One region of the Arthrobacter gyeryongensis genome, then DNA from elsewhere that is predicted to be linked to it. Evidence: riboswitches for the same ligand, from Rfam matches in the RefSeq annotation. Region 1 holds a riboswitch; the other holds the start of a gene.

Region 1 (16,016 bases):
GACGCCGTCCCCGTGCCCGACGCCGTCGCGCTTGCCGTCGGACGCCCTGCCGTCGTGCCCTCCGCCGCAGTTCCGCCCGCTACTTCCGACGCTCGCTCACTAATGGGGGCTTTTTCGGAAAGGCTCCCGCAGCCGATTCTCTTGAAAATGGCAGCACGGCGACGGAAATCCCGACGCCGGTGGGCGGCCCTGGTGGGTGCCGTAGCCGCCGCTTGCCTTGGGTTGGGCATACTGGCGGGGCCGGTGTTGAACCAGCCACCCAAGCCTGACGCTAGCTACTCTGTGCAGACGGACAATGGCCTGCAGCTCACTGTGGGGCTCGTCAGGAAGGCGTGGGGGACCGAACTGCAACTGGAAGGCCGCAGCATGCCGCCGCAAGGCACTATGTACCTGTGGGTCAAGGGCCGCGACGGCACGGAGGAAATGGCTTGCGGTTGGACCGCGACCTCCAGCGGCCACATCAAGGTCACGGGCGCGACGCCGGTCCAGCTCGCCGGGATTTCGGGTGTGGAACTGCGCGATGACAACCAGAAGATGGTCGCCGTGATTTCGGTTCCGGGGAGCTAGGGGTTCCCGGGACCTAGGCGGTTTGTGCGCGACTAGGCGGACGCTGGTCCGCTGGCCGCAGGATCGGGCAAATCGCCCCGTACCCAGGTGGGCATGTCCAGTCGGTTGAAACTGTAGAGGTGAATTCCCGAGACACCATCCGGGTGCGCAGTGAGTTCGGAAACCAGGCCTTGCGGTGAGTACTTGTCCCCGCCGAGAAGCTTGCGGGCGAGGGGTCCTTTGTTGCTGAGGAACTTCAGGGATGTCCCGACGCCGATCTGGGTTGCCAGGGCCAGCAGCTTGATTCGGGGAACTGCCCCGGCAATCCCAGCCCACACGGGAAGCTCAACGCCTTCCCGGCGCAGGAGCGCTGCGTAGTCGAGGATCGTCGGCGCGGAGAAGCACATCTGCGTGACAACATGCGTCGCCAGGTGTTGTTTCGCCAGCAGGGCATCCAGCAAATCCAGCCCGCTCACGGAAGGATGCCCCTCGGGGTAACCGGCGATGCCCGCTGTGATGGAGCCGCCGGTGTACTCGGCGATGTCCGCCAAGAGGGAAAGGCTCGATCGGTAGGGGCCGGCACCAAGAGGTCCGTCTCCGCCGATGGCGAAGACCTCCGTGATCCCGGCGGCCCCGCAGTCCCGGAGGATGCCGGAAAGCTGCGCCCTGTCCTCCAGCCCGCGCGCCGAGAGGTGCGGAACCACGTTGTAGCCGAGGAGGCCGAGCTTCACGGAGACCTCCATGGTCCGCGCGATGCCGTGATGGGGCAGGCAGGTAACGGTGAGCGTAGTGGAAAGCGGCACAGCGGCCTGGACTTTCTCAACGATTCCGTCCGAGGGAATGATTTCAATCCGGGTGGGGAACATGCTGGCTCCTTGCCGATCAGGCCGTCGCGTGGTGTGCGAGGAGGGTGCGGGCTTCCTGGCGGGTGGTGCCGGAGTCCTGGATGCCTTCGGCGATGTGGGCAATGTGCTTCAAGTGGGCGGGGATTTCGCGGCCTTTCTTGCGCATCGCGGTGGCCCAGAGGCGTCCGGCGCGGTAGGAGGAGCGGACCAGGGGGCCGGACATGACGCCGAGGAAGCCGATTTCCTCGGCTTCGGTGGCGAGGTCGACGAATTCCTGGGGTTTGACCCAGCGGTCCACGGGCAGGTGCCGTTCGGAGGGGCGCAGGTACTGGGTGATGGTGATCAGGTCGCAGCCCGCGGCGTGCAGGTCGGCCAGGGCTTCGGAGATCTCTTCGCGGGTTTCGCCCATGCCCAGGATCAGGTTGGATTTGGTGACCATGCCGGCGGCCCGGCCCTGGGTGATGACGTCCAGGGAGCGGTCGTAGCGGAACGCGGGGCGGATGCGTTTGAAGATCCGGGGCACGGTTTCGACGTTGTGCGCGAAGACCTCGGGGGCGGAGTCGCAGATCGCTTGGATGTGTTCGGGTTTGCCGGAGAAGTCGGGGATGAGCAGTTCGACGCCGGTGCCGGGGTTCAGTTCGTGGATCTTGCGGACGGTTTCGGCGTAGAGCCAGACGCCTTCGTCTTCCAGGTCATCGCGGGCGACGCCGGTGACGGTGGCGTAGCGCAGGGCCATGGCCTGGACGGAGCGGGCGACCTTGGTGGGTTCGAACATGTCCACGGGGGAGGGTTTGCCGGTGTCGATCTGGCAGAAGTCGCAGCGGCGGGTGCATTCGGAGCCGCCGATCAGGAAGGTCGCTTCCTTGTCTTCCCAGCACTCGAAGATGTTCGGGCAGCCGGCTTCCTCGCAGACGGTGTGCAGTCCTTCTTTTTTCACGAGGTTCTTCAGGCCCACGAATTCAGGGCCCATCTGGACCTTGGCCTTGATCCACTCGGGCTTGCGTTCGACCGGGACGGCTTTGTTGCGCTGTTCAACGCGCAGCAGCTTACGGCCTTCAGGTGCCAGGGTCATGAGGAACTCCATAATTCAGGTGGCGCGGACGCACCACGATGATTCGGTTCCTCCCCGCTCTGTATTGGACCTGAGAGTTTCCGCGTCCCGCCTCGCGGCTGGACGCTTGCACCGTCGGTGAGTCCGGTTGCCCGGGCTGCTTTCCAGAGTTGCCTTGCCGCGGCGGTACATGGGCCTGAGAGATTCCTGGGGAGGATTTGCTCCTACGGCGCCTGCTGAAACGTACCGGCAGGGCTCTCCCGCCGCAGATCATAAGCACGTGCCGCCTTTCGGTGACACGTCTCACATGGTAGCCGGTGCCCGTGCGGCACGCAAAGAACCCGTGCGCGATCGTGCAGCTAAATCCTGCGGTAACTAAGATCGAAGATCATGCGCCCGGCCTCATGGGCCTTGTTTTCGAAGCTGGTGCGGATTCGACCATCGAAGCGCGGAGCCCATCCGCCCACGTGGTCCACACCCTCATTGGGGCCGGTGTGCTCGGTGCTGACCGGTGCGCGGCCTTCCTTGACGGGTGCCCCGCCCACCATCGATTCGACTCCCGATTCCCACACTTGGGTGAGGGGGCTCTCTGCGCCGGTCCGCTCGCCGTCGTGGACGTTCTCAAACTCGGTTGACCCGGCAAGGACCTCGCGGACGTGGATGGCGTAGTTGGACCAATCTGTGGCGATCCGCCACAGGCCACCCTTCTCGAGGGACCGCGCAGCAAGTTCGGCGAACGCGGGCTGGATAAGGCGGCGTTTGTGGTGCCGAGATTTGTGCCAGGGGTCGGGGAAGAAGACCCAGAGCTCGCTCACTGAACCCGCAGGCAGCATGGTGGCCAGGACCTCCGGGGCGTTGGCTTCCACGACGCGGACGTTGCTGAGGCCGCGACTGTTGATCTTGATCATCGTGTTGGCCAGGCCCGGGGTGTAGACCTCCACGGCGAGGAAGTCCTTGTCCGGGTTCTCTTCGGCCGCGTGGCATACGGCGTCGCCGAGTCCCGAACCGATTTCAACAATCAGCGGTGCCTTGCGGCCGAACTCCGCTTCGGCGTCGAACACGTAGTCCGGGTGCACGGACGTGTTGGCGACATGCCGCGGAACCTGGATGGCCCAGCGGTCCGAGTGCTCTTCCCACGCCGCTTGGCGCCGACCCTGAAGCCGCGTCCCGCGGCGCACGAAACTGACCGGCCGGCCGCCATAGGTGCCGAAGGAGGCCTGGCTGCCTGGGGTCACGGGGCGCGAAGACTGCGGTGATTCAGGGGATTCTGGGGTTTCACTCATCTCCTCCAGAATACCGTTGCACGGTCAAAGCCCCGCCGCGGAACCTGCGTACGCTCCCGTCACGAGGCGCCCGCGCACGGGGGTGACTGCCAGAATGGGTTGGTGACCCCCGCTTCAAGCGCCCCAAAGAACACCAAGCCGCACCCCGGCGTCCCCGAGATCCTCGTCGACGCCGAGATCGACGAGCTTCCCGCCCCCGAGCCCACGCAGATCAAGACGCGCGGAGGACTCGTCTTCCTGGGGATCTGCCTGGTGCTCATCGGCCTGAACCTGCGGACGGTTTTTTCGAGTTTTTCGGCAGTTCTTCCGGAAGTCACCGCCGACGCCGGGCTGCCGGGCTGGGCGGTGGTGGTCCTCACCACTGTGCCCGTGACCTTGTTGGGTGTGTTCGCGCCGCTGGCGCCGATCCTGGCCCGCCGATTCGGTGCCGAGAGAGTATTGCTCGGCGCGATGGCAGTGCTGACAGCGGGGCTGCTGCTCCGTCCGGTGGACCTCGCCGGCGCCGGGCACTTACCGGCCCTCCTTGCCGGTACCGCGGCGTGCGGCGCCGCGATCGCGCTATGCAACGTGCTGCTGCCCGGCGTGGTCAAGCGTGACTTCCCGCATCGCCTCGGGCTCATGGGCGGGCTATATACGACGGCGATTTGCGCGTCTGCCGCGCTTGGCGCCGGTTTCACCTATCCCGTCTTTACCGCGGCCGGGCACTGGACTTCGGCGCTGTGGTTCTGGGCGCTGCCCGCCGCCGTCGTACTCTTGCTTTTCCTACCGCTCGCGATCCGCCAGCATCCCGTCCGGCACAACGCGGCCGACGGCGGTACGAACGTCTGGCGTTCCGCCGTCGCCTGGCAAGTCACCATCTTCATGGTGTTGCAAGCGATGATGTCCTTCAGCGTGTTCGCCTGGTTGGCGCCGATCCTGCGTGATCGCGGGATCGACGGCGGGACAGCCGGCTTGATCGTGTCCGTGTCGATTGTGCTGCAGATGCTTGGTTCGTTCATCGCTCCTGGGCTCGCGGCACGTTTCAAAGACCAGCGCGCCGTCAACACCGTGGTGGCGCTCATGACCGGCGGCGGCTTCGCCTTGAGTATTTTCGGCCCCACGGACCTGATTTGGGCGTGGACCGGGCTGTTGGGACTGGGGCAAGGGAGCCTCACCGCCGTGGCGTTGACCATGATCATGCTGCGCACCCGCGATTCCCACACCGCGGCGCACCTTTCCGGCATGATGCAGGGGGTCGGCTATGGCTTGGGCTCCACGGGAACCCTGATGGTCGGCCAATTGCACCAAGCGACCGGTGGCTTCGCGGCTGCCGGCATCCTGTTCCTCGTCGTCGGATCTCTGGCGGCCTTCTTCGGCTTCCGCGCCGGCCGGAACCGCTACGTCGGCTAGCCCAACGGGGAGGTTAGTGAGTCAGGTCCTTGCCCTTGGTTTCCGGGATCATGAAGGCGAACGCGATTCCGATGGCCAACAGGATCACTGCGTAGACGTTGAACATGTTGGCTTGGCCGATGCTGCCGAGCCAGGTCTGAAGGTACGGGGCCGTGCCGCCGAAGACCGCAACGCAGATGGAATACGGGACGCCGACACCCACGGTGCGGATCTTGGTCGGGAACAGCTCGGCGTACACGGCCGGGACAATCGAGGCGCTGCCGGCAATGAAAAACAACATCACGGACATCGAAACAGCCAGCTGCCAGGGGGAATCCTTCAGGAGCCACGTCATAGGGAAGTGCAGCAATGCGGCGCCGGCAGAGCTCACGATCAGCACCGGCTTGCGGCCGATGCGGTCGGACAGCTTGCCCCAGAACGGGAGCGACGCAATGAAAGCGATGTTGCCGATGACGCCGGCCCATAGGGCTGCTCCACGGTCCATCTTGAGTGTGCTGGCCGCGTAACTCGGCGCCACGACGCCCCAGATGTAGTAGACAACGGTGAGGCCAACGGTCAGCCCGATAACCTGCAGGGCCTGCTTGCGGTATTTGACGATCTGCGGCCACATGGGCTCGCGCTTTTCCTTGGGCACCTCGGCTTCGAATGCCTCGGTCTCCTTCATCTTGGCCCGCATGACCAATGCGTAGATGCCCAGGGCACCGCCCACCAGGAACGGCACGCGCCAGCCCCAGGCGTTCATGTCGGCCTTGCTCAGCACACCGGTCAGGATGGCGCCCAGCAGGGTTCCGGCCAGGATGCCGGCGGTGCCGGAGGTGTAGATGAGCGTTGCCCAGAAGCCGCGCTTTTCCTTGGGTGCCATTTCGGACAGGTACGTTTGCGACGACGGCAGCTCGCCACCGTGGGCGAGGCCTTGGATGAGGCGGGCCACCAGGAGCATCACGGAGGCAAAAGCCCCCACAGCCTGGAATGTCGGGGCGATACCGATCAGCAGGCTACCGACAGCCGCGAGGCCGACCGCGAACGTCATGGATGTCTTGCGGCCGATCCTGTCGCCGATCCAGCCGAAGACGAAGCCGCCGAACGGCCGGGCCACGAATCCGACGGCGAAGATCGCCAAGGTGGAGAGGACCGCGGAGGTGGGGTCTGCACTGCTGAAGAGCGCGCTGGCGATGAAAGGCGAGAACGTGGCGTAGATGGCCCAGTCGTACCATTCGACGGCGTTGCCGATGCCGGTGCCGATGAGGGTTCGCAGATGGGATTTGTGAACCTGGGCTGTGGCTGAAGTGCCAACGGTGGCGGTCATGTCTTGCTCCAAGGTTTGGGTGGTGGTTAGTTGCCGGCGGCGAGGGTGGCGATGCGGGAGACCGCGAGCTCCGCGTAGAGCGCCGCACCGTCGGACAGGACGCCGTCGTCGAACGTGGCGTACGGGGAGTGGTTGAACGCTGAGGTGGTGTGGTCCACGCCCCGCGGTACGGCGCTGAGGCCCACGAAGGTTCCGGGAACTTCGGCCAGGACCCGGGAGAAATCCTCCGAGCCACTGATGGGCGTAGCCCAGCGGGAGAGGCGGGAATCGCCGAACATAGCGGAGATGACGTTCTCGGCGGTGTGGGTCTCGTCCTCGTCAGTGACGGTCATGGGGTATTCGCCGCGGTAGTCGACGTCCACCTCCAGGCCGTGTGCGGAGGCGATGCCCTTGAGGAGCTGCGGGATGGCGGTCATCATCCGCTCGCGGGAGGCTTCCGAGAAAGTACGGATGGTGGCTTCGAATCGGGCAGATTCGGGGATGACGTTGCGCTTGGTGCCGGCCTGCAGCACGCCCACGGTCAGGACTACGGGATCGAACATGTTGAACTGCCGCGTGATCATGACCTGCAGCGCAGTCACCATTTCTGCGGCTGCCGTGACGGGATCCTTGGCCGAATGGGGCGCCGAACCGTGCCCACCGGCACCCAGGATGGTGACGAAAAGCCCGTCAGAGGCGCTCATCATCACTCCAGGCTTGGTGCAGAACTGGCCATACGGTTCCAGGGAGGAGAAGACATGCATGCCGTAGGCGGCGTCAACACGGCGGCCTGCGGCGTCCAGGACGCCTTCGCGGATCATATGGCCCGCGCCGTCGAATCCTTCTTCGCCCGGCTGGAACATCAGCACGACGTCGCCCGCTAGCTGATCGCGTCGCTCGGCCAGCAGGGTTGCAGCTCCGGCGAGCATGGACGTGTGGAGGTCGTGGCCGCAGGCGTGCATGGCGCCGTCAATCTTCGAGGAGAACTCGACGCCGGTGCGCTCCTGGACGGGGAGGCCGTCCATGTCAGCGCGGAGCAACACAGCCGGCCTCCGGGCTGGTTTCGCGGCAAGCGCACCGGGCGCGCCGCCGCGCAAGACCGCGGTGACCGACGTCGTACTCTCGCCAAGGGTGATTTCGTACGGGAGTCCGTCGAGCGCCTTGAGCACCTTTTCCTGGGTGCGCGGGAGGTCCAGGCCGATTTCCGGTTCCTGGTGGAGCTCGTGGCGGAACCGGGCGATTTCTCCCTGCAGCTCTTTGGCGTCTGAGGCGATCGACATCTGTTCTCCTGTTTCCTGAACGATTGGTAGGTATCCATAGCCATTGTGGAGTGATTAGCCTCACAATCTTCCAAAGCCCTGAAAAAATTCAGGATTATGCCAGAATTAACAGGAATCATGCATCGACTATGAATGGATCGCTGATGGAACTCAGTGAAGAGGACCTCCGGCTGATCAACGCCCTCCAGATCTCGCCGCGGATCAGTTGGTCCGACGCCGCCGAAGTCCTCGACGTCCATGCCACCACCTTGGCCTCCCGGTGGGATCGGCTGCGCGAGTCCGGAGCCGCCTGGACCACGGCGCACCTTATGGGCGACCCCAAGCATGCCTGCCTTGCCCTGTTGGACGTGGACTGCGAAATGCACCTCAGGCCCGAGGTCACGGCCGCGCTCGCAGCGATTCCGGAGATCATCACGGTAGAAGAGGCGGCCAGCAACCGTGACCTCATGCTCACCGTGATCACCCAAGACCTGAGTGAGTTCAGCAGCCGGCTATTGCCCCAGCTCAAGGAAATCCGGGGACTCACCAAGTACCGGACCTCGCTCTGCACCCGCATCCACACAAGCGGCTACGCGTGGCGGCTCAACGTCCTCAGCCGGGCGGAGCAGCAGGCGCTGCGCGCCCTCGCCGGGCCGGAGGCGCTTAATCCGTCCGCCCCTTACGCGCAGGTCACCCCATTGCCGGAGAGCCATATGGCACTCCTTCCCTTCCTCGCCCGGGACGGAAGGGCCTCCGCCGCTGAAATCGCGCGCGCCCTGGGACGGCACCCTGCCACGGTGCAGCGGCAGCTCGGACGCGTGCTCGCGAGCCGGGTGCTGTCCTTCCGCTGCGAAATCGCCCAACAATTTTCCGGCTACCCCATGACGTGCCAGTGGTTCGCGAATGTCCCGGCAGGCCAGCACGAGGCCGCGGCCGCCGAGCTGCGGGCCGTCAGGAACGTTAGGTTCACGGCCTCCACCACAGGCAGCACCAACTTTGTGATCATCATGTGGCTGCGCTCGCTGGCCGAGGTCATGGAGATGGAACTCGCCATCCAGCAACGCATTCCCGGGATCGAACTCGTCGAAAGTGTCGTGATGCTGAGCACGGCCAAGCGGGTCGGCTGGATGCTGAACCCCGACTCGACGGCGACTGGCGCCGTCGTACCGACCGCCGCCGCTGTACCAGCCGCCGCCGCGAGCCCGGCCTAGAGGCCGGCGTTGTAGACGTCGAGTCCGAAGCGGTTCAGACCAGGGGTGCCGGCGTAGCCGAGGTACGGAAGGCCGAAGGTGTCTTCGATGCTGGCCAGCAGGCTGTAGTGGTTATAGGGCGTGGTGGACCAGGTGCCGCCCTTGGTGAACGGCGAGATGACCAAAGCGCCGACCCGGCCGCCGCCCTGTCCGACGATCCCGGGAAGCGGGGAGTTGGGTCCAGGGCCTTCGCCGCAGCAGGCGGAGGCATCCGATTGGGGGCTGTCGGATTCGTCGAAGGTGATCACCAGGACACCGTCTTGGCGGAATGCGGGAGACGAGGTGATCAGCGGAACGTACTGCTTCAGCCATGCATCCGCGCTCGTCAGGCCGCCGGGCTGTCCGTCAACGCAAGGGGAGTCGTGTCCGTCGTGGCAGAGGTTCGGCGTGATCATCGACAGATTGGGCGTGGTGGAGACCGAAGCAAGATCGGTCTTCAGGGCTCCCAGGTCCACGTCGTTCTGGGCACAATCGGGTGATCCCGTGATCCCGGCGAAGTAGACAAAGGGGTTGTGGCGGGCGGCGTACTGGTCCCCGACCTTGGCTTTCTGGGTGTCGTCGGGGGCGCCTAGGGCGGGGTGGCGGCACGGCGTGCCCATGTCCTCCATGTAGCCCTTCCAGGTCTTCCCGGCCGCCGTCAATTGGCCGGCAACCGTAGGCACATCGGCGGGGAAGACGCAGCCATCTCCAACGGCCTGGCCGGGAGCTGCCGTGCCGGTCTTCACGAACGCAGAGTACGTCTGGCAATCTGCCTGCATCTGCGGGTTGGGGCCTTGGCCGGAGATCTGGGCGACGTAGTTCGGTTGCGAGTTGTGTGCCGTGCCGAAGTATTGGTTCAACAGGACGCCTTGGTTGCGCAGCGTGGTGGAAAGGTACGGTGCCGCCGAACCGGGTCCCCACGTGATGTCGTACCCCTTGTTTTCAAGGTTGATCACGAAGACGTGCTTGGCTCCCGGGAGATATCCGGTGCTCTGGACGGTCTGGGGTTCGCTCGCTTGTGCCTCCGTCTGCTGCAATCCGAAGGCGATGAAGGAGGCGCCGAGCAGGACGACCAGCAGCGCAGCTAATCCGAGCCGCATCCTGGAAATGGCGAAGGTTTTCAAGGTCATGGCAGGGTCCATCCGTCCGCAAGTGCTTTCTCTTTCAATCCTGCCCACTCTTCCTCCGCGGGGGGACCGACCGGGGAGCATGGCGGTCCGGCGGCATAAGGCGGCACGAGGTACGTCGGAGCGGTCAGGTTGGGCGCTGCTTGGAAATCGAGCACCTCAGCGATGTTGCGGGCGGCGTTGTCCCGCGGCGTCAGGGGTTGAAGCCCCCAGCGCCACTCGATGGCCTTCAAGATTGAGGTGTGGTCGTAGGTATTGTGTGCCACGTATTGCCTTCGGGCGCGCGGAGAAATGACCATGGACGGTACGCGGAAGCCGCGCCGGGCAGTGTCTGGATTGCTGTCCGCTGCTGTTTCCGGTGGCACGTGGTCGTAGAACCCGCCCCACTCGTCATAGTTGACTACCAGCATCGTGTTCGCCCAGTTGGGACTCTTGGTCACGGCGTTGTAGACCTCCGCCAAGAACAGCTCGCCCGAGCGGATGTCGGCGTGCGGGTGGTCATCGCCGGAGGTTCCGCTGGACTCATCCGTGAAGCGCGGATCCACGAAGGAAACCGAGGGAAGCTTGCCGGAACTGCAATCGCTGAGGAACTCAGAGTAGGGCCTGGAGATTCCGAGGTACTTGGTTCCCCATAGGGCGGTGAAGGGAATGTCGCCGTAGTAGTACTTTCCCTGCACCCCGGCTGCCGCCAAGCGGTCCCAGATAGTGGGCATGGTGCTTGTGACGGTCGAGTTATGGAGCCTGTCCGTGGCCGCAGAGTGCTGGTAGAAGCGGTTCGGATAAGTTTCGGCCAGGGTGGCTGCGAAATAACGGTCGCAGACAGTCCAGTCGGGACCCGCTTGGCGCCAAAAGTCGAGGTCGCTTGAATCGTAGTATCCGATCGCGAATTCATCATTCTCGCCTGCGCGCAGCCAACCATCGTTCTTGCCGTTGTTGTACTGGATCCGGCCGCCCTCATAGGAATGGTCCGGGTCTGGATGCCCACAGCCCTGGTAATCCGTCAAGTGGTGCGTTGTGTGTGGAATCCCGTAGCGGTCAACGAACGTCAGCCCGGCCTGCTTTCCGTCCGCGCCGGGCATCCACCCAAGGAAGTGGTCGAACGAGCGGTTTTCCATCATCACCACAATGATGTGGTCTATGCCCGAGGAACCGGGTTGGGGGAGGACGGTCGCAGTAGGCGCGGTCCCCGCGGAGGCGCCGCTGATAAGCGTCGCGGCCGTGGCAGATCCGGCAACTGACAGGAAGTTGCGTCTTGTGAAGTTCACGCCAAGCAGTGCATCACGGAATGATTACGGGAACAACCGATAGTTGGCTATTTAGTTCAGTGTTTGCCCAGAGTTAATTTCAGGTGAATGTTAATCACTTGAATGGATTTTGTGGGTGGCCCCAAACTCGTTTGGGCTTCTAGGCTGGGATGATGATAAGCCACGACGCAACAGCAGGCATACTGCAACGCCCCTATCTCCTCGCGACAGCGGGTGCCTGCGCGTTGGTGTTCCTTGCGGCTTTCGAGTCCATGGCCGTCACCACCATCATGCCGCTGGTGAGCCGTGAGCTCGACGGTGCCGGACTCTATGCATTGGCGTTCGCCGGGCCGCTCGCCACTGGCGTGATCGGGATGGTGGCCGCAGGGAACTGGGCGGACAGGCGTGGTCCCTCCGCCCCGCTGTACGCCTCGGTTGCGCTGTTCGCGGCGGGGCTGCTCATCGCCGGCACTGCAGTTTCCATGCCGATTCTCGTGGCCGGCAGGCTGGTCCAAGGCCTCGGCGGCGGCGCAATGACCGTGGCGCTGTATGTGGTGATCGCCCGGGTGTACCCCGCGAGGCTGCATGCCCAAGTCTTTGCCGCTTTCTCGGCGGCCTGGGTCGTTCCGTCGATGATCGGTCCCTTCGCCGCCGGCGTGGTTGCCCAGTTGAGCAGCTGGCACTGGGTGTTCCTCGGCGTCGTGGGCCTCGTGGTTCCGGCCTTGGCAATGATCCTCCCCGCGATGCGGGGCATGCGTTCCTCACCGGACGCGCGGGACGCGGGCTCCGGGAAGGCGGGCTCCCCGAAGGCGGCCGCCGGCGGGGCAAAGCCCGAAGGCGCCGACGTTCCCTGGGCATTCGGCCGCATGGGATGGGCCGCGCTCGCGGCCCTTTCGGTCCTCGGCCTGAACCTCTCCGGACAGGTGCCCGACGTCGGCTGGGTGATTGCCGCCGTCGCGCTCGTCATCGCAATGCTGGCAGTACGTCCGCTGGTTCCGCTCGGCACGCTCGGCGCGCACCGCGGACTGCCGAGCGTCATCCTCATGCGCGGAGTCGCTTCTGCCGCGTTCTTCGGTACCGAGGTTTACGTGCCGTACCTCCTCACGGAGCGGTACTCGTTCACCCCGGCATTCGCCGGACTTGCGTTGACGGGATCGGCGATTGCCTGGGCAGCGGCGTCCGCCGTCCAGGGCCGCATGGGCTCCCGGCTCGGCAACGCCCTTGCAGTCAAGATCGGATCTGCGCTGGTGCTGGGTTCGGTGGTCATCGTCCTCGTGACCACGGTGCTCGCGTGGCCCGCCGGAGTGGCGATTGCGGGCTGGCTGTTCGCCGGCGCCGGGATGGGCCTGATGTACCCGCGCCTGAGTGTCATGACCCTGGCCCTTTCCAAACCGGAGGACCAAGGCTTCAACAGTTCTGCAATGTCCATCTCCGATTCCCTCGGTGGCGCCCTCTCGCTCGCCGTGACGGGCCTCGTCTTCAGTGCGCTGACGACGACGGCGGGATCCTTCGCGGGGGTGTTCGTCCTGACGTCGGCCATCGCCGTCGTCGGACTCGTCATTGCGCCACGGGTCGCGGCACGGCGGCCTTCTGCTGCTGAACGTGCGGACGGCGCAGAGCCGCACCGCGCCGAGGCGGACGACGTGCGGGCGTAGGACGTGCGGGCCTAGGAGGTCCGGGTAGCCCGGAGCACGCTGTCGATGGTGGTGGCGTGCTGGCCGTCCGGGCCCGTCACCGCGCGTTCCCGGGAATCGGCAACATTGATCCTCCACGAGCCCGGGCCGCCCATGAGTGCCTCGACCAAGTCCTCGGGGGTGAAGAACTTGTCCTTCATATCCTTGTGCCCGCTCCAAGGAGTCAAGCCATCCGGATGATGCCCGACCACCAGCAAAGCGCCGCCGGGAGCCACGGTGGCCGCGGCCGAGGCGAGCGAATCGCGCCACGGAACAAGCGGAGAATGCAGGAATTGGGAAGACACGAGGTCGAAGGCTTCATCAGGGTGCCACGGGCCGAAGTTCCTTTGTAACCAAGCGATCCGGTGCTGCAGTCCGACGTCGGCGGCATGGGCTTCTGCCCGTTCAAGCGCGACGGCGGAGACGTCCACCGCGGTCACCGTCCAGCCGTGCTGGGCGAGCCAAATGGCGTCCGCGCCCTCCCCGCAGCCGAGATCCAGTGCGGTGCCGGGAGCCAAGCCCTTGGCTTCCGCGATCAGCTGCGGATTGGGATTGCCGCTCCACCGCTTCGCTTTTTCCCGGTAGACCTCGTCCCAGAACTGCGCAGGGTCGGCGTCGTGGTCAGGGTTGCTGTGAAGGTGGGCTCCGCTGTCGTGGGTTTCGTTGTGAAGGTGGGCTCCGCTGTCGTGGGTTTCGTTGTGAAGGTGGGCTCCGCTGTCGTGGGTTTCGTTGTGAAGGTGGGCTCCGCCGTCCTGCTGGTGCGTCATGGCTCAAGCCTGCCTTGACGTGCCCCGCGAGGCAACGCCCGTCCCCACCCAGCTGACTAGCAGTTGTTGTCGTTATGAGCCGTCAAAACGACAACAACTGCGAGCTCGTTGGGGAACACCGCCTGCGTGAAGGTGCCCTGTGGAAAGGCCGGCGGCCCGCAGATGCTAGAATGGGTTTACTTGATGTGCAGTGATGCCCGCTTAGTCCCCGAATTTGGCTTGGTCCAAGCTTGGGAAGTGGGCTTTTTTCATGTGAGAGGCACATCCTGCGTCGATGAACGCGTTTTCTCTGGTCCCGGCCACGGCTTATTGCCTAACGGTTGATCACTGACTTTTTCCTCGGCGAACCCTTGGCCCAACCGGCGTCGGGGGACGATGTCCGTTGGACACCGCCAGAAAGACCCTTGAAACACATGACTACTTTTGCTGCCCTTGGCACGCCCAAGGCCATCGCCGACTCGCTCGCTGCAGATGGCATCGAAGAAGCTTTCCCCATCCAGGTCAAGACCCTCCCGGATACGCTCGCAGGCCGCGACGTCCTGGGCCGTGGCCGCACGGGCTCCGGTAAGACCATCGCTTTCGCTATCCCGCTTGTGGCACGTCTCGCCGAGCGCGAAGCCAAGCACTTCCGCAAGCCCGGCCGCCCGATGGGTCTGGTCCTCGCACCGACCCGCGAGCTGGCCACCCAGATCAACGCCACCATCGAGCCGCTGGCGAAGGCCATGGGCCTGAACACCACGGTCATCTACGGTGGCATCTCCCAGGCCCGCCAGGAAAAGGCGCTGCGCGCCGGCGTCGATATTGTCATCGCCTGCCCGGGCCGCCTGGAGGACCTCATCCGCCAGCGCATCCTGACTCTCGAAGCCGTCGAGATCACCGTCCTGGACGAGGCCGACCACATGGCCGATCTCGGCTTCCTCCCGGTGGTCAAGAAGCTCATGGACATGACTCCTACCCAGGGTCAGCGCCTGCTCTTCTCCGCGACGTTGGACAACGGTGTTGACAAATTGGTCAACCGTTACCTGTCCAACCCGCTGACCCACTCAGTCGACGACCCCCAGGCCGCCGTCACCACCATGGAGCACCACGTCCTGGTGGTCAACGACCAGACCGTCAAGAAGCAGCTGATCGTGGAGCTGGCCTCCGGTGCCGGCCGCCGACTCCTCTTCATGCGGACCAAGCACCACGCACGCAAGCTGGCCAAGACCCTGACCGATTGTGGCATCCCCGCCGTTGATCTCCACGGCAACCTGTCGCAGAATGCCCGCGACCGTAACCTCGCCGAGTTTGCCAGCGGCGAGGTCCGGGTCCTGGTGGCCACCGACGTCGCTGCCCGCGGCGTGCACGTCGACGACGTCGAACTCGTCATCCACGTCGACCCGCCCACAGAGCACAAGGCTTACCTGCACCGCTCCGGCCGTACGGCCCGCGCAGGTTCCGACGGCACCGTGGTCACGCTGACGCTCCCCGAGCAGCAGTCCGACGTCAAGAAACTCATGAAGGCTGCTGGCGTCGAGGTTTCGTTCGAGCGCGTCACGGCCAACTCCCCGTTGATCGCCGAGCTCGTGGGCCAGGTTGCCGACAAGGTTGATCCCCGCACCCGTGCGGCGTTGCTCGCAGCGAAGACCCAGCAGACGGGCGGCGGTACCTCCACCGGTGCCAACGCCCAGCGCAAGCGCAACCGCCGTTCCACCCAGGCTGCACCCACTGCGGGTGGCCGTGGTGGTCGCGGTGGCCGTGGCAAGGTTGCCTCCGAACCCGTGCGCACCGACATCAACCGCGCCGATCGCCGCGCAGCAGCGAACGACGACGTCGCCCGCAGCTCACGTGGACGCGGCAACGCTGCTTCCGGTCACCGCAACGACGTTCCTGGTGCGCAGGGCCAGGGTGGTCGCAGCGGCCGCCCGGCGACAGGTCAGCGTGCTGCCGCAGGTAACCGCTCGGCGTCGGCTCCGCGCACGGAATCCGCTACTTCCACGCGTACCAGCGGAAACAAGTCCGTATGGTCCTCGAACACGGGTGGCAACTCCGGTGGCTCCTACGGCTCCGGCTCAGGCAACTCAGGTTCCGGCCGTCCGGCCCGCAGCGGCCCGCGCCGCGCCTCGGCTCCGGCGTCGAACGAGCGCCGCGGCCGCTAGGGTTTACCAGCCCCGCTCGCGCCATTCCGCAAGGTGTGGCCGCTCTGCACCGAGCGTAGTTGGGTCTCCATGGCCCGGATGCACCACGGTGTCGTCCGGGTAGGCCTCGAACAGCCGTTCGCTCACGTCGTTCAACAGCGAAGTGAAGCGGGCGGCATCGTTCTGCGTGTTGCCAACGCC
Region 2 (16,016 bases), on a different contig from region 1:
GGGTCTGTTCGGTGATGCCGATGGCAATCACGGCTACGGCGATCAGGACGGCCTGGCCCCACAATGGATACGCTTCGGGGAATGTTTGCGTGACGTCGATCGCGACGCTGCCGATGAGGTCACCCACAACCACCGCGACGGCGATGCCCGCAACGATCGCGCCGAAGGTCAGGATCGTTGACAGGAATCGTCCGGCCGCAGTCACGGGGAATCCGTTGATGGCATCTTGCACGGAAGAGACAAGCCGCCCGGTTGGCAGGAGCAGGAGAATGCCGCCCGCAACGACGATGGACGGCGGGATATCCGCCCCGGCCCAGTGGAGCATGAGCGCGATGAACGTGACCAGGAAGGAGCAAGCGGCTGTCACGAAGAAGTCAGGCGTGCGCCACTTGCCCAATTGCCGGGCCACGAGGTTGACGAGCATGTTGGAGACGAAAGCCAGAGCGGACGCTCCAACTCCCCCGCCCAGGACTCCGACAAAAACGGCGGAGAAGACGCCGAACGCCATGGTGACCATCCACCGCGGGAAGGGCTTGCTGCTGCGGATGATGTCGTCCAGGCGGCTCACCGCTTCTGACCTGCCCACCCCGCCGGCCACGATATCCGTGACGAGCTGGTGCACCTGGGCCAGTCCTGCGTAGTTGTTGGTCCAGGAGCGAACCACCCGGAGCAGTGTAATGGGAGTCTGGTCCTTGGGCGCGTAGTTGAGCGCGACGGACTGGTTGGTGATGTCGACTTCGATGTTCTTCAACCCGAGTGCCGCCGTGACCGCGATGATGCTGGTCTCGACTTCCAGGGCACCGGCTCCGTAACGAAACATGGATTCTGCCATGTGCAGCGCGAAGTCGATGGTCTTGCGGGCCGAAGCATCAACACCGCCCACGTGGATGATGGGGTTGGCGTAGGGACTTCCCGCCAGGCGATCGACGATGCTCATGGGGGCGGTGGGAGGATTCTCGCCCTGCACGAGCCTGCGAAGCATGCGTTTGGCATTGACATTCTGGCGCACCTGGGATGGCTTGAGCGGCTGCGTCTTGGGCAAGCCGTCCGTGTTGGGCCTGTTGTCGGGGCGGTCAGTCACGCGGGTGTTCCTCCAAGGGGCGGGGTTCCTCCAAATACGGGGTTTTGCACATGCAGCACACGGGTCGGCGCTGCGATTCTAGTAGAACTGCTGGCCCGTGCGGCGGGTGTAGACCTGCCGCGCAATACGTTCCCCGGCTGCGGTCCAGAGCTTGTACTTCAGCGGGCTGATGACTTGGTCATAGCAGCCGACGAAGTCGGTGACGGTCTTGCTGAAGCTGGTCTTGAACAGGCCAAGTCCGTGGAAGGGGTGCGAGGTGTCTTTGAGCCGGTCAGCGGGCGGGGTGCCACAGAAATCGTATTCCGTGCAACCCAGTTCCTTGACCTGGTTGATGGCGGTCCACTGGACCAAATGCGAATCGCCGTACTGCGCGCGCTTCTGCAGCGATCCGCCGTCCTTGTAGGTGCCCTTCCGGCCATAGTTGATGACGAAGGCACCAACCGAGGGGACACCGTTTTCGAAGACAAACAAGAGCCTGCCCTGGCCACGTTCGATGAAGTTGGTCCAGAACTGGCGATAGTACCCGAATTCGCGGACCCGCACTTGGGACTTCGCCTCGACCGTGTTGGTCATCAGCGCATACATGGCGCGGAAGTTCTCTTCCGTCGGTTCCATCGTGTGGACTTCGACGCCTTCGCGGATGGCCCGGCGAACGGCGTTCCGGCCGCGGGAATGCAGGTTGCGCAGAAGCTGGTTCTCCTCGGGAGAGATGTCCAGCAGGGCTGTGGAGTCGTTCGGCTGCAGGTTGGGGGTCTTGACCGCCCCGGTGGCCGCGATCGCGTCCCGGGCTTCGCCGCTGAGGACGATGTCCGGCTCGATTTTCACGGCGAAAACCCCGAGCTTGTCCCGCTTCACGAATTCCCGGTTGGCCTTGATGATCCCGGGAATGTCCTCGACGCCGGCCACGTCAGGACCCTTGATGAGGTACCAGAGCTTGCCGAGCAGTGGAAACGACTTCTCCAAGACCAGGTTGTAGCTGCTGTATTCCTCGGTCTCGTAGACAAGGTGCAGAGGCTTCCAGCCAAAGTGTTGCTTCACGTCCGCGAAGGCCTCGGATTGGAGGAGGTTGCCGCCGTTGGGGTTGGCCGTGACGTGTTTGTCCCAGTGTTCGATTTCCTCGGCGGTGGCAAAGCGTGCGGTAAATTCTCGCAAGGGGGCCGTGTCCAATCAGTTGCGTACGTGAGGCAGCAGGCGCCGGTGTGCGGCGCAGGCGTTCAGCCCCAAGTCTATCGGCCCCCACAGGGAGCCACAGCCTGGTCCGTTCCAACGCCTCGAAGTGGGCCCCTTCGATTTCTCACAGCGGCGGCAAAGGTTCCCCAAAGTCCACAGCTATCCCGGAGGCGGAAAGTGGTTGTAACGAAAGCCGAACCAGGAGGACCCGATGATCGTCTACCGCCCCATTCCGCCGCTCACCACCGGCCGCAGCAACAGCATTTGGTCGGTATTCGCGGCCATGGCATCCGCGGCGTTGCTGGGCCCCGCCTGGCCTTCCGGTACCCGTCGCCTTGAGTATCAGGAAGCGGGCGTCAGCACTCCACTACGTTGACGGCGAGGCCGCCCATGGCGGTTTCCTTGTATTTGGAGGACATGTCCTTGCCGGTTTCGCGCATGGTCACGATGACCTCGTCCAGGGACACCCGGTGGGTGCCGTCGCCCCAGAGCGCCATCTTCGCGGCGTTGATGGCCTTCGCCGCGGCGATCGCGTTGCGTTCGATGCACGGGATCTGCACGAGCCCGCCGATCGGATCGCAGGTCAGGCCCAGGTTGTGTTCCATCGCGATCTCCGCCGCGTTCTCCACCTGTCCCGGCGAGCCGCCCATGACTTCGGCCAGGCCGGCGGCGGCCATCGAGGAAGCTGAACCGACCTCGCCCTGGCAGCCCACTTCGGCGCCGGAGATCGAGGCCTGCTCCTTGTAGAGCACCCCGACGGCGCCCGCGGCGAGCAGGAACTTCACCACGACGTCGTCGCGGTCCTGTTGCGTGGCCTTGTCCATGCCGGGGGCGAAGTGCAGGGCGTAGTACAGCACGGCGGGGATGATCCCGGCGGCACCGTTCGTCGGCGCGGTGACCACGCGCCCGCCCGAGGCGTTTTCCTCGTTCACGGCCAGGGCGATGAGGTTCACCCATTCCTGCCAGTACTTCGGATCCCGGTAGTCAGGGTCCTGGTCTTTGGTTTCCTTCAGGAGCCGCTCGTGCCAGTCCGGGGCCCGACGGCGGACCTTCAGCCCGCCGGGCAGCACGCCTTCGCGCTTGAGGGACGTCTCGACACAGGCCTCCATGACGGAGTAGATGTGCAGCAGGCCTTCGCGGATTTCCTCTTCGGTCCGGGAGGCGCGCTCGTTGATGAACATGATGTCCGAAATGCCGAGCCCCTTGGAAGAACAGCGGCCCATGAGTTCGGCGGCGGTGCGGAAGGGCAGCGGGAGTTCCTTCTTGGACTCCTCCAGTTCCTTCTGGGCTGCGTCCTCTTCGCCTTCGCGGACGATGAAGCCGCCGCCCACGGAAAAGAACGTGGCCTCGTGCAGCACCTCGCCGTCGGCGCCGGACACGGAGAACTTCATCCCGTTCGTGTGCCGGGGAAGGACCGTGAGCGGGTGCAGGATCATGTCCGCTTCCCCGTACGGCAGCGACATGCCGGACTCTGGGTCGACGGCGCCGCAAAGGTTCAGTGTGCCGGTTTCGGCGATCGAGGCGAGCCGTTCCTCCACTTCCTCGGGGAGGATCTCCTCGGGGTGGTAACCCTCCAGCCCCAACAGCACCGCGGTCATCGTGCCGTGCCCGCGGCCCGTAGCAGCCAGGGAACCGTACAGATCAACGCGCAGCGACGCCACCCGTTCCAGGGCACCGGACTCCCTCAGCTCACCCGCAAAGACCGCAGCAGCCCGCATCGGCCCCACGGTATGCGAACTCGAAGGACCAATCCCAATAGAGAAAAGATCGAAGACGCCAACAGCCATGTCGGATTCCTTAGTTAGTTGTGGTCGGGTTGGGAGGGTGCCGGACATCCTCTGCATGCTCGGTCGCGAAGACGCCCGCTGAGCGGACGTGACGCTCCCTTAGACGCATGCTGCCGGATGCCCAGCCCCCTCCGAGGGGCCGACAGGCCGCGGTTTTCGAAAGCGTGCGTCAAAGCGACGAAGGAGCAGCACGCGTGAAAACTGGGGTCTGCCGGACCCGACGGGCTTGCCGGGGTCGGAGAACCTCAGCTGAGGTTCGCGACGCCCGGGTAGAGCGGGTGCGCGGCGGCGAGTGCCTCCACGCGGTGACGCAGGCCGGAGAGGTCCGCGCCGGCGTCGGCGATCAGTGCCTCGGCGATGATGTCCGCAACTTCACGGAACGCCGCCTCACCGAAACCGCGGGTTGCCAGTGCCGGGGTGCCGATCCGCAGACCGGACGTCACCATCGGCGGGCGCGGGTCGAACGGGACCGCGTTGCGGTTGACGGTGATGTCGATCGCAGCGAGGCGGTCCTCGGCCTGCTGGCCGTCGAGCTCGCAGTCGCGCAGGTCCACCAGGACCAGGTGCACGTCCGTGCCGCCGGAGATCACGTTGATGCCCTTGGCGGTGACGTCGTCCTGGACGAGGCGCTCGGCCAGGATCCGGGCACCGGCCAGCACGCGCTCCTGGCGTTCCTTGAACTCCGGTGAGCCGGCGATCTTGAAGGCCACGGCCTTGCCGGCGATCACGTGCTCCAACGGGCCGCCCTGCTGGCCCGGGAAGACCGCGGAGTTGATCTTCTTGGCGATGTCGGCGTCGTTGGTCAGGATGATGCCGCCGCGCGGACCGGCGAGGGTCTTGTGCGTCGTCGAGGTCGTGACGTGGGCGTGCGGGACCGGGGACGGGTGCAGGCCCGCGGCCACGAGGCCGGCGAAGTGCGCCATGTCCACCATGAGGTACGCGCCCACCAGGTCCGCTATCCGGCGGAACTCGGCGAAGTCCAGCTGGCGGGCATAGGCGGACCAGCCCGCCACGATCAGGGCCGGCTTGTGCTCGAGCGCCAGGCGCTCCACTTCGGCCATATCGATCCGGTGGTCCTCTTCGCGGACCTGGTACGGGATCACGTTGTACAGGCGGCCCGAGAAGTTGATCCTCATGCCGTGGGTCAGGTGACCGCCGTGGGCCAGGTTCAGGCCCATGATGGTGTCGCCCGGCTTGATCAGGGCGTGCATCACCGAGGCGTTCGCCTGGGCGCCGGAGTGCGGCTGCACGTTCGCGTACCCGGCACCGAAAAGGGCCTTCACACGGTCGATCGCGAGCTGCTCGATGACGTCCACATGCTCGCAGCCACCGTAGTAGCGCTTGCCCGGGTAGCCCTCGGCGTACTTGTTGGTCAGCACCGAACCCTGGGCCTGCATCACGGCCACGGCAGTGTGGTTCTCGGACGCGATCATTTCCAGGCCCGAACGCTGACGGTTCAGCTCGTCGTCGATCTTCGCCGCGATCTCCGGATCCAGCTCGGACAACACCGCGTCCAGGGACGGCGAAACGACCTGCTCGAACGCAATGTTCTCGGTGCCTGCGGCCCCGGTCGCCGCGCTCACAGCTCGCCACCGTTCTTGGAAGCGTATTCCTCCGCGGAAAGCAGCGGACCGTCGGACTCGGCGGCCACCTTGAAGAGCCAACCCGCACCGTACGGATCGTTGTTGATCAGGGCAGGATCGTCAACGACGGCGGAGTTCACTTCCGTGACCTCCCCCGTCACCGGGGAGTACAGGTCCGAGACGGACTTGGTGGACTCCACCTCGCCGCAGGTCTCCCCCGCAGTCACAGCGGAACCGACCTCGGGCAAGTCAACATACACGATGTCGCCGAGAGCATCGGTGGCCACGGCGGAGATGCCGACGGACACAATGTTCGATCCGGCTTCGCCGGAGTCGCGGGCAACCCACTCGTGCTCGTCGGAGTACTGGAGTTCAGGTGCAACTTTTGCCATGTTTTTTCCTTTGCGTTGGTCTAAATCTAATTGTGGTCGGGTTGGGTGGCGGGTGACGGAATTCCTCGGCGTGCTCGCTCGTTCCTCGCTTAGACGCACGCTGCCGGAATCCCGTCACCCGCCGTCCGCCAGTTCAGTTTTCGGGGCCAACAGTTCCGGAAAAGAACGCTGGCCCTTTCGGGTTTAGTAGGTGACCCATGGTTCCAGTGGGCCGATTCAGTTCCAGTGGGCCAAGCTGCGGCAGGTGGCCCATTTTCCAAAAACCTAGGGCGATCGAACGCGACAGGTGCCCGGTTCGCAACAGAGGCACCAAGGGTGAGCCGAGGTTCATACTGTTCGCCCTTTCTGTTCGATAACCACCCATCAGTTCGATAACCAAAGGTGACGAGGACGGCCCCATCGGGACCGGCATCCGGCAGCGGGCGTCTAAGGGAGCGTCACGTCCGCCCAGCGGGCGTCTTCGCGACCGAGCCCGCAGAGGATGTCGGTCCCGACGGGCTAAACGCAACCACGGTCACCCATCCGAAACTTATTTGGTCCGCTTATAGAAAGGCAGTGCGACAACCTCGAACGGCTCGGACTTGCCGCGCAGGTCTACGTCCAGAGCCGTGCCTGGCTCGGCGTGTTCGACGTCCACATATGCCATGGCGATCGGGTAGCCGAGGGTGGGGCTGGGCTGGCCGGAGGTGACTTCGCCGACCACCATGCCGTCCTTGAGGACCGGGTAGTGGTTGCGGCCGGCGCGGCGGCCCAGGCCCTTGAGCCCAACCAGCTTGCGGCCGCTGGTGGAACCGGCGCCCTCGGCCTTCAGGACTTCGAGAGCAGCACGGCCCACGAAGTCGCTTTCCTTCGCGAGCGAAACCACGGGGCCCAGCCCTGCCGAGAAGGGGTTGCCTTCGCGGGAGAGCTCGTTGCCGTAGAGCGGCATGCCGGCTTCGAGGCGGAGAGAGTCACGCGAAGCCAGGCCGGCGGGGATCAGCTCGCCGTCCTGGGCAACTGCCGCGATTGCCTGCCACAGGGCGGCAGCGGCATCGTTGTCCACGAAGATTTCGAAGCCGTCCTCACCCGTGTAGCCGGTGCGGGCGAGCAGCAGTTCCGTGGTCTTCCCGGCAAAGGTGAAGGGCACCTCGACGGCGGCGTAGTACTTGAGTTCGGTGACCAGCGAGTGCTGTTCCGCCGGGACCAAGCGGAGGAGGATTTCTTCCGCCTTGGGACCTTGGACGGCGATCAGCGAGGTTGCCGCGGAGGCGTCCTCGACGACGACGTCGAAGTTGGCAGCCCGCTGCGCCAGTGCCTCGGCAACAACCTTGGCGTTGCCCGCGTTCGGAACCACCAGGAACTTGGCATCGCCGCGGCGGTAGGTGATGAGGTCGTCGATGATGCCGCCGTCTTCCTGGCAGATCAGCGAGTACTTGGCCTTGCCAACAGACATGGCGGAGATCTTGCCCACCAGGGCGTAGTCCAGGAATGCCGCGGCGTCCGGGCCGGTGACCCAGACTTCGCCCATGTGGGAAAGGTCGAAGAGGCCTGCGGACTGGCGGACGGCGTGGTGTTCGGCCAGTTCGGAGGAGTACTTCAGGGGCATCTGCCAGCCACCGAAATCGGTGAAGGAAGCGCCGAGCTTCTTGTGCTCTTCGTAGAGCGCAGTGTAGTTCTCAGTCATCGTGAGGAGTCCTTTAGTTCTCGAAGGCTTCGATCGGAGGGCAGGAGCAGACCAGGTTGCGGTCGCCGGCGGCGCCGTCGATGCGGCCTACGGGCGGGAAGTACTTGTCCTGCTTGAGGTGGTGGACCGGGAAGACGGCCTGCTCGCGGGAGTACTCACGGTTCCAGTCCGAGGAGACGACGGCGGCCGCGGTGTGCGGTGCGTGGCGCAGCGGGCTGTTCTCCACCGCGAAGTCGCCGTGGGCAACCTGGTCGATTTCCTTGCGGATGGTGATCATGGCTTCGATGAAGCGGTCGATCTCCCCGAGGTCCTCGGATTCGGTGGGCTCCACCATCAGGGTGCCCGCGACCGGGAACGCCAGGGTGGGGGCGTGGAAACCGTAGTCGATGAGGCGCTTGGCCACGTCTTCCGCGGTGACGCCGGTCTTGGCCGTCAGTTCGCGCAGGTCAAGGATGCACTCGTGGGCCACGAGTCCGCCTTCACCGGTGTAGAGAACGGGGAAGTACTCGTTCAGGCGCGAGGCTATGTAGTTCGCGGCAAGCAGCGCGGACTTCGTGGCCTCGGTGAGGCCTTCGCCGCCCATGAGCTTCACGTAGGCCCAGGAAATCGGCAACACACCGGCCGAGCCGTAACGCGAGGCGGAAATCGCAACGCCGTACCCGTCTTCATGGGCTGCCTTGTTGGCATCGCCCGGCATGAAGGGTGCCAGGTGTGCCTTGGCAGCGACCGGGCCCACGCCGGGTCCGCCGCCGCCGTGCGGGATGCAGAAGGTCTTGTGCAGGTTCAGGTGGGACACGTCGCCGCCGAACTTGCCCGGCTGGGCCAGGCCAACCAACGCGTTCAGGTTCGCGCCGTCAACGTACACCTGGCCGCCGGCCGCGTGCACGGAGTCGCAGATTTCGCGCACGTCCGCGTCGTACACGCCGTGCGTGGACGGGTAGGTGATCATGATGGCCGAGAGGACGTCCTTGTTGGCGTCGATCTTGGCCTGCAGGTCCGCGTGGTCGATGGTGCCGTCGGCCGCGGTGGCCACCACAACCACCTTCATGCCGGCCAGCACCGCCGAGGCAGCGTTGGTGCCGTGCGCCGAAGCCGGGATGAGGCAGACATTGCGCTGGGCCTCCCCGCGGGAGTGGTGGTAACCGCGGATGGCCAGCAGGCCCGCGAGCTCGCCCTGGGAACCGGCGTTGGGCTGGATGGAGACCTGATCGTAACCGGTGATCTCCGTCAGGTCAGCTTCCAAATCTTCGATCAGTTCGCGCCAGCCCACGGTCTGGGAATCCGGGGCGAACGGGTGGATCGAGGCGAATTCCGGCCAGGAGATGGCTTCCATCTCGGCGGTGGCGTTCAGCTTCATGGTGCACGAACCCAGCGGGATCATGGTGCGGTCCAGCGCGAGGTCGCGGTCCGACAGCTTGCGGATGTAGCGCAGCAGCTGGGTTTCGGAACGGTGGGTGTTGAACACCGGGTGCTGCAGGTAGTCCGAAGACCGCTCGACGGCGGCCTCCAGCGCGAAGCCCTCGCCGTCACCGGAAACAGTGGCACCGAAGGCCGCGACGACGTCGGCGACAACCGCCGTTGTTGTCGTCTCGTCGACCGAGACACCCACCGTGTCGGCGTCGATGCCGCGCAGGTTGATGCCCTTGGCCTCGGCGGCAGCAACGATCCCTGCGGCCTTGCCCGGGACCCGGACGGTGACGGTGTCGAAGAAGCTGCCGTGCAGGACCTCAAGGCCCGCGGCCTTGAGGGACGCGGCCAGGGTGCGGGCGTGGTGGTGTGCGGTCTCGGCGATCGCCTTCAGGCCATCGGGGCCGTGGTAGACGGCGTACATCGAGGACACGATGGCCAACAATGCCTGCGCGGTGCAGATGTTGGACGTCGCCTTCTCGCGGCGGATGTGCTGCTCGCGGGTCTGCAGCGCCAGGCGGTAGGCGGGTGTGCCGGCGTCGTCCTTGGACACGCCCACCAAGCGGCCCGGCATGGAGCGCTCGAGGCCCTTCTGGACCGCCATGTACGCGGCGTGCGGGCCGCCGAAGAACAGCGGGACGCCGAAGCGCTGGGTGGAGCCGACGGCGATGTCGGCACCCTGCTCGCCCGGAGGCGTGATCAGGGTCAGGGCAAGGAGGTCAGCGGCGACGGTGACCAGGGCACCGCGTTCCTTGGCGGCGGCAATCACGGCGGAGTGGTCGAACACCCGGCCGGAAACGCCCGGCTGCTGCAGCACGATGCCGTTGATCTCGCCCTCGGGCAGGCCTGCGGACAGGTCAGCGATCTCCACCTCGAAGCCCAGCGCCTCGGCGCGGCCCTTCACGATCGCGATGGTCTGCGGCAGGCAGTCGGCGTCGAGGACGGTCTTGCCGTCGTGGGCCGTCTTGTTCTTGTTGGCCCGGCGCATCATGAGGACTGCCTCGGCGACGGCGGTGGCTTCGTCCAGCAAGGAGGCATTGGCGATGGGCAGGCCCACGAGGTCCTGGACCATGGTCTGGAAGTTCAGCAGGGCTTCGAGGCGGCCTTGGGAAATTTCCGGCTGGTACGGGGTGTAGGCCGTGTACCAGGCCGGGGATTCGAGGATGTTGCGGCGGATCACCGGCGGAGTGACCGTGTCGTAATAGCCCTGGCCGATCATCTGCACGGCCGTCTTGTTCTTCGCCGCCAGCTTGCGAAGTTCAGCCAGAACTTCCACCTCGCTGAGGGCGTTCTGGAGCGTCAATGCGACGTCCTGGCGGATGTCATTGGGAACCGCGGTGTCTACGAGCGAATCGACACTGTCGTAGCCAACAGACTTGAGCATGATGTCAATGTCGGCCTGGCGGCGGGCGCCGATATGCCGGTCAACGAACGTAGTGGAGGTTGAACTAACCGTCACGAAGGAACTCCATAAATAAGGCGGCGCAGGGTGCGCCACAGCTAATCGGGTTCCTCCCCGCTCTGTATTGGACCTGAGAGTTTCCGCGAAATCGTGCTTGTGGCACTGTTCCGCTTGCACCGTCGGTGAGCACGCGTCAGCGCGCTGCTTTCCAGAGTTGCCTTGCCGCGGCGGTACGGGGGCCTGAGAGATTCCTGGGGAGGATTTGCTCCTACGGCGCCTGCATCACATGCCTGCAGGACTCTCCCGCCGCAGATCAAAGGCGTATTCAGTTATGTGAATCAGATCGTGGCTGCCGGTGACGGCTGCCACAACTACCAATTGTCCTATGGACTGCCCGTGTCCGCAAATGTGGTCACCGATCCCTCAGTTACGGAGGCGTTCGACGGCGGCCAGCAGCGCACCGACGTCGGCGCTCCTCGCGCTGGCCTTGGCTTCCGTATCACCGGCGCCGCCTTCAAGCATTGCGTTGAAGTAGAGTCCATCGCCCATGTACCGGACCGCTTTGGCCATTTCGGGCCCCACTTCCTCGGCGAGGACATCGAGCCATTGTTGCTGGATCCCGGCGAAGCGCCTGCGGGTTTCTTCATGGGCTACTTCCGCGAGCCGCGTGGCTGCCACGAACACTCGGTCCAAAGGAGTATCCGCCCACAGGGAAGACTTGATGAAGAATGCGGCCGCACCTTCGGGCGCTGCCTTCATTGCTTCGATGTCCAGTGCGGCCAGCCCGTCCATGCGTTCGAGCAAGGAGCTGATCATGGCTTCCTTGTTGGGGAAATGGTAAAGCAGGCCGCCCTTGGAGACGCCTGCGCGCTTGGCGACGGCATCCAGGGTGGCAGCCCGCTCCCCCACCTCGATCAGCAGGGCTTCAAAGGCATCCAGGACTGCGTCCCGGGCAATAGGTTTTCGCGGCATGGTGTCCATCATCCCTTAGTTCGATGCGGCAGTTCGATGAGTCAGATTGAAACTATACCGTCCAGACGGTACAGTTATATTCATGTTCAGCCCGTCCACAACCCAGCACCCCCGCACCCCTTCGATCCAATCCGCCCCGTGGCGCGATTGGGCTGCCCTGGCACTCCTGATGTTCCCCGTGCTGCTGGTGGCTGTGGACAATACGGCGCTGACATTTGCTCTGCCGCAAATCGCCCGTTCGCTGGAAGTCGGGGGCGTGCAGCTGCTATGGGTCGTCGATGCCTACCCGCTGGTGCTCGCAGCCCTGCTGGTGTCCATGGGAAACCTGGGAGACCGGATCGGCCGCCGCCGCCTGCTGTTGACCGGCAGCACCGGCTTCGCCGCCGTTTCCGCGGCCACCGCCTTCGCGCCGTCGGCTGAATGGCTCATCGCCGGACGCGCCAGCATGGGCATCTTCGGAGCCATGCTCATGCCGTCCACGCTGTCCTTGATCCGCAACATCTTCCCGGACCCGAACCGGCGCCGGCTCGCCGTGGCAGTGTGGGCAGCGGGATTCTCCGGCGGCGCCGCCCTCGGGCCGATCTTCGGCGGCTGGCTCGTGGAGCACTTCTGGTGGGGGGCCGTTTTCCTGGTTGGGGTGCCACTACTGCTGCCCCTGCTCGCCTTCGGCCCGTCCCTCATCCCCGAGTCCAAGGACCGCAATCCGGGAAAGCCCGACGTTCCCAGCGTCGTACTCTCCATCATCACCATGGCTCCGGCGGTTTATGGCATCAAGGAGGCCGCCGTGCACGGTTTTGGCCCTGGACCCGCGGCCTTCATGGCGTTCGGCCTGGCCATGGGAATCGTCTTCGTCCGGAGGCAGCGCTCTTTGGCATCGCCCATGTTGGACGTACGGCTTTTCCGGAACAAGGTCTTCAGCACGGCCATCACCGCCAACGTCTTGTCCCTGTTCTCCATGACCGGCTTCATCTACTTCTTCGCGCAGCACTTGCAGCTCGTGGAAGGCCAATCCCCCATGCAGGCGGGGATCTCGATGGTTCCGGCACTGCTGGCCACCATCGTGGCGGGCCTGGTGGTGGTTCCGCTGGTCAAGCGGATACGCCCGGGCCTGGTGGTGGCATCGGGCTTGGCGCTGAGCGCAGTGGGATACCTCGTGGCCGCACTGGGCAACCACAGCCACGGGCCCGGGTACCTTTTGACGGCACTCCTGCTGCTGGCCATCGGGGTTGGCTCGGCGGAGACCATCTCCAACGACCTGATCCTCGGCGCGGTTCCTGCCGACAAGGCGGGTGCGGCATCGGCGATCTCCGAAACGGGTTACGAACTCGGTTCATTGCTGGGCACAGCCGTCCTTGGCTCCATCCTGACAGCGTCCTACCAACACCACTTGCTGCTTCCAGGCGAATTGTCCGGCCACGCAGCCGAACGCTCAAGGGAGACGCTCGCCGGAGCCGTGGACACGGCGGCCACACTGCCCCAACCATTGGGCGACGCCCTCACCGCGGCCGCACGCGCCGCCTTTGAATCAGGGGTCCACATAACAGCGGCGATCGGGCTGGTACTGATGGCCGGAGCGGCAGTCCTTGCCGCCGTCGTGCTCCGCCGCGTGCCGACCGCAAACTAGGCGGTGTCTAGACCGCCCGGTTCAAGGCAGCATCAGGCGAGCTGAAGCTGCGGGTAATTCCGCCCAAAGTAGCAGTGGCAAGCGTCGAGAGGTAGTCGTGCCGGCGTCGGGCAGTAATGCGCGATTGGGGCTCAAAAGATTGCCCGGGATCGTCGGCGTAATGGGCGGACAGTCCATCGCGCATGAGGCGGATGCCCTCGGCGCGCTGCTGCGAGACCGCGGCGTGGGTGGAACCGAGTTCCTCGGCGAGTTCCTTGACGGTCCGTCCCCCGAAGTAGATCTCCTCGACGACGTAACGCATCTTTTCCGGCAGGGCGTCGACGGCGGCGCGAAGGTACTTGAGGCGCTCATCGGCCAGGACCGAGTGCTCCGGGGAGATGGTGTCCGCCGCGACGGTGTCCACGACGACGTCGTCCAGCGGCGACAGCGTCCGTGCGGCGTCGGCCAGGGCGGCTTCCACCACGCTGCGTTCGACGCCCAGGGCCGAGGCGGTTTCGGCCACCGAAGGCGTGCGGCCAAGGACGCCGGAGAGCGTTTCCTGGACCGACATGGTTTCCTTGATGCGTTTACGCGCCGATCGCGTGGCCCAGTCGCTGGCCCGCATCTCGTCCGCAAAGGCTCCGACGATCCGGCGGCGCGCAAACGCGCCGAAGGGGACTCCGAGGTTCGGATCGAAGGAGTCGGCAGACGTTATCAACGCCACGGACCCTACCGATGCGAAATCGTCGCGCGACAAATGAGAAGCTCTCGCGCAGAGCTCAGACACCAAATAGCCAACGAGTGGCAAGTGCTGAAGCACCAACTCGTTGCGTTCTTCGCGATTCAAAATTAGTCCCCCCATGAGACCTGTTTATTGAGTTGCCAAGCCTGATTCCACGGGCTTCATGGGCGAGCTGCTGAGACGATGCAACGTGCTGAAGATTACATGGAACAGACATGTATTCAGGAAACATACCATCTGAAAAATAACAATCCGTGTACGCTCATGAAAAAGATACAAAAACAGGCCTCGGAACCATGTTCCTAGGCCAAACCGGGGAATGGGGAACCGTGGGGGCGGATGAGCTTTCGGCTTTGCTGTGGCGAGAGCGGAGACAGCTGGAACTACTGTTGTACCGGCTCGAAACACAGTTGCTGCACGTTCGGGCAGGCAACTCGCATTGGTTGAAATTCGCTGCGGCTGACGTGGAAAAGGTCCTGGACAACCTTCGTTTCGACACACTTGCCCGGAACATCGAGTCCTCGGCCCGAGCCATTGAGTGGCGGCTCCCGGCGAACGCCACCTTGCCGATGATCGCCTCAGTGGCCCCGCCCGGAATCTGGCCGGAACTGCTTCAGGATCACCACCGTGAGCTGGTATTGGTGCTCAAGCAAGTCGAATCAACCGCGGCCGCCAACGTCGAGGCTCTCCTGACAGGGCAACAACGGGCCGGTAACCCGCCGCTTGGCTCTGTGCAGCCCGCCGACAATGGGGTCCCGGCGGCGCCGGTAGCGGTCGCGCAAACCGACAATGCGGATGACGTGATGCTGCTTGCGGAAAGCGCCAATATCGAACGGGCCCTGGCAGTGACGAGGGATTGCTCTCTGCCGCTCCTCAAGGAGTTCCTGGGCTTGGAGTAGAACCCGGCCTATTCCTTGCCCGGTTTCCGGGCAGGCGGACGCAGCCCCGCAACGAGTTCCTCGGCTTCGGGGCCGGCTTGGGCGGCAGCGAGGTTGGCTGCTGCGATCGCCTCGACCACTTCGCGACGTTGAATGGACACCCCTCGGGGGGCCTCGATCCCGATCCGCACGCCGTCGCCGCGGCCTTCCATGACGGTGATGACAATGTCCTCACCAATCATGATCTGTTCGCCCGGCTTGCGTGTCAGTACCAGCATGCTCTCAATCTACCTTTCCGAGCACGGCAACGCGGGCGGGCTTGCCGTCCACCCACCCGATGGGGAGACCAAGCTCGTTTACAGTTTCTGGGCTTCCAGTCTCCGACGCGCCGAAAACAGCAAGGCCGTCGACGTGGACACGCTCGGCGGCCAGCGCGGCGGAGAGCGCCCGGACCCAGGCCGCCGTGTCTTCAGCTTTCCGCCCGGCGTCAACAACCAGCCACAACTGGTCTGCGGCGAGCGCTGCGATGCCCGCCGCGTGCCTCCCGGTTTCGCCTTGCCTGCCGAGTCCGTACGCCACCAGCACGGTTTGGCCGGTGAGCACCGCTTGGGCGCGTGCCGCCGTCGCGCCCTGGCGCCCCGCCACGTGGAGGTGCCCGAAAGCGGTCAACGCTCCGGCTGTCCGGACATCGGAACCGCCCTCGGCGATGGACATTTCCAGCGCTGGTCCCAAGGCGTCGTCGCCGAGGCCAAGCAGGATGATGAGGTTGCCGCCGCCGGCAAGTGGTACCGGTACGGGCATAGGAGCGGTATGCCCGACGGCGGCGGCTGGCAACGCGGTCAGCATCCCTTGCGTCGCTGGTCCCGAGACCTGGAACTCCTTCCCCAACTGCTCCAACATCCCAGCGAAATCCGGGGAGGCGGTTGAGACAGCTGCCTCGGGCCGGTAAAGGTCCATCTCGGCCGCGTCGGCTTGCGCGAGGAGCGCGGCGATAGCGGGCCCCTGCAACGCATGCGCCTCCCCGCCGGGGCGGGCGTCCCCGGCAACTTGGGCATCCCAACTGGCTCGCAGTTGTTGTCGTTCTGGGCCGTCAGAACGACAACTATTGCTAGCTAGTTGGGTGGAACCCGCTGCCGGAACCTCGATGGTGGCCTCGTAGCGATTGGCTGCGAAGAGGCCGGCGATCCCCGGATTGGTGACTTTCTCGGCGGAGACGATCCGCGCCCCGGGACCGTACTGTTGCTCGGCTTTCGCCCGGATGTCATCCAGGGAGGTGCCCTTAAGCTTGTATTGCTTCGGCATGGCGGACCACCCCCACGGTTTCGATCTGGATGTT

What was found. A riboswitch is a leader RNA that binds a small molecule or an ion and turns the genes downstream of it on or off. The one in region 1 is predicted to bind glycine.
Region 2: linked by a shared signal. The riboswitch ahead of gcvP (aminomethyl-transferring glycine dehydrogenase) and the one ahead of lipA (lipoyl synthase) in region 1 are both predicted to bind glycine.

The regions. Positions count from the first base shown of each region.
Region 1 is NZ_BAABKK010000009.1:55,373-71,388, reverse strand. It holds gene ABEA18_RS06230 (anti-sigma factor family protein) at 1-567, shown strand, start outside; gene ABEA18_RS06225 (methylenetetrahydrofolate reductase) at 600-1,412, opposite strand; gene lipA (lipoyl synthase) at 1,429-2,463, opposite strand; glycine riboswitch at 2,513-2,615, opposite strand; glycine riboswitch at 2,617-2,715, opposite strand; gene trmB (tRNA (guanosine(46)-N7)-methyltransferase TrmB) at 2,802-3,725, opposite strand; gene ABEA18_RS06210 (MFS transporter) at 3,828-5,114, shown strand; gene ABEA18_RS06205 (MFS transporter) at 5,128-6,420, opposite strand; gene ABEA18_RS06200 (M20 metallopeptidase family protein) at 6,447-7,679, opposite strand; gene ABEA18_RS06195 (Lrp/AsnC family transcriptional regulator) at 7,823-8,869, shown strand; gene ABEA18_RS06190 (alkaline phosphatase family protein) at 8,866-10,017, opposite strand; gene ABEA18_RS06185 (alkaline phosphatase family protein) at 10,014-11,279, opposite strand; gene ABEA18_RS06180 (MFS transporter) at 11,432-12,913, shown strand; gene ABEA18_RS06175 (SAM-dependent methyltransferase) at 12,925-13,698, opposite strand; gene ABEA18_RS06170 (DEAD/DEAH box helicase) at 14,112-15,836, shown strand; gene ABEA18_RS06165 (MBL fold metallo-hydrolase) at 15,840-16,016, opposite strand, start outside.
Region 2 is NZ_BAABKK010000032.1:77,584-93,599, forward strand. It holds gene ABEA18_RS20950 (threonine/serine exporter family protein) at 1-1,081, opposite strand, end outside; gene ABEA18_RS20955 (lipid II:glycine glycyltransferase FemX) at 1,160-2,233, opposite strand; gene ABEA18_RS20960 (hypothetical protein) at 2,463-2,627, shown strand; gene ABEA18_RS20965 (L-serine ammonia-lyase) at 2,608-4,038, opposite strand; gene glyA (serine hydroxymethyltransferase) at 4,284-5,621, opposite strand; gene gcvH (glycine cleavage system protein GcvH) at 5,618-6,013, opposite strand; gene gcvT (glycine cleavage system aminomethyltransferase GcvT) at 6,543-7,676, opposite strand; gene gcvP (aminomethyl-transferring glycine dehydrogenase) at 7,690-10,542, opposite strand; glycine riboswitch at 10,595-10,702, opposite strand; glycine riboswitch at 10,704-10,801, opposite strand; gene ABEA18_RS20990 (TetR/AcrR family transcriptional regulator) at 10,909-11,457, opposite strand; gene ABEA18_RS20995 (MFS transporter) at 11,540-13,081, shown strand; gene ABEA18_RS21000 (sigma-70 family RNA polymerase sigma factor) at 13,089-13,922, opposite strand; gene ABEA18_RS21005 (hypothetical protein) at 14,099-14,701, shown strand; gene ABEA18_RS21010 (carbon storage regulator) at 14,710-14,958, opposite strand; gene ABEA18_RS21015 (hypothetical protein) at 14,963-15,982, opposite strand; gene ABEA18_RS21020 (flagellar biosynthesis protein FlhA) at 15,960-16,016, opposite strand, start outside.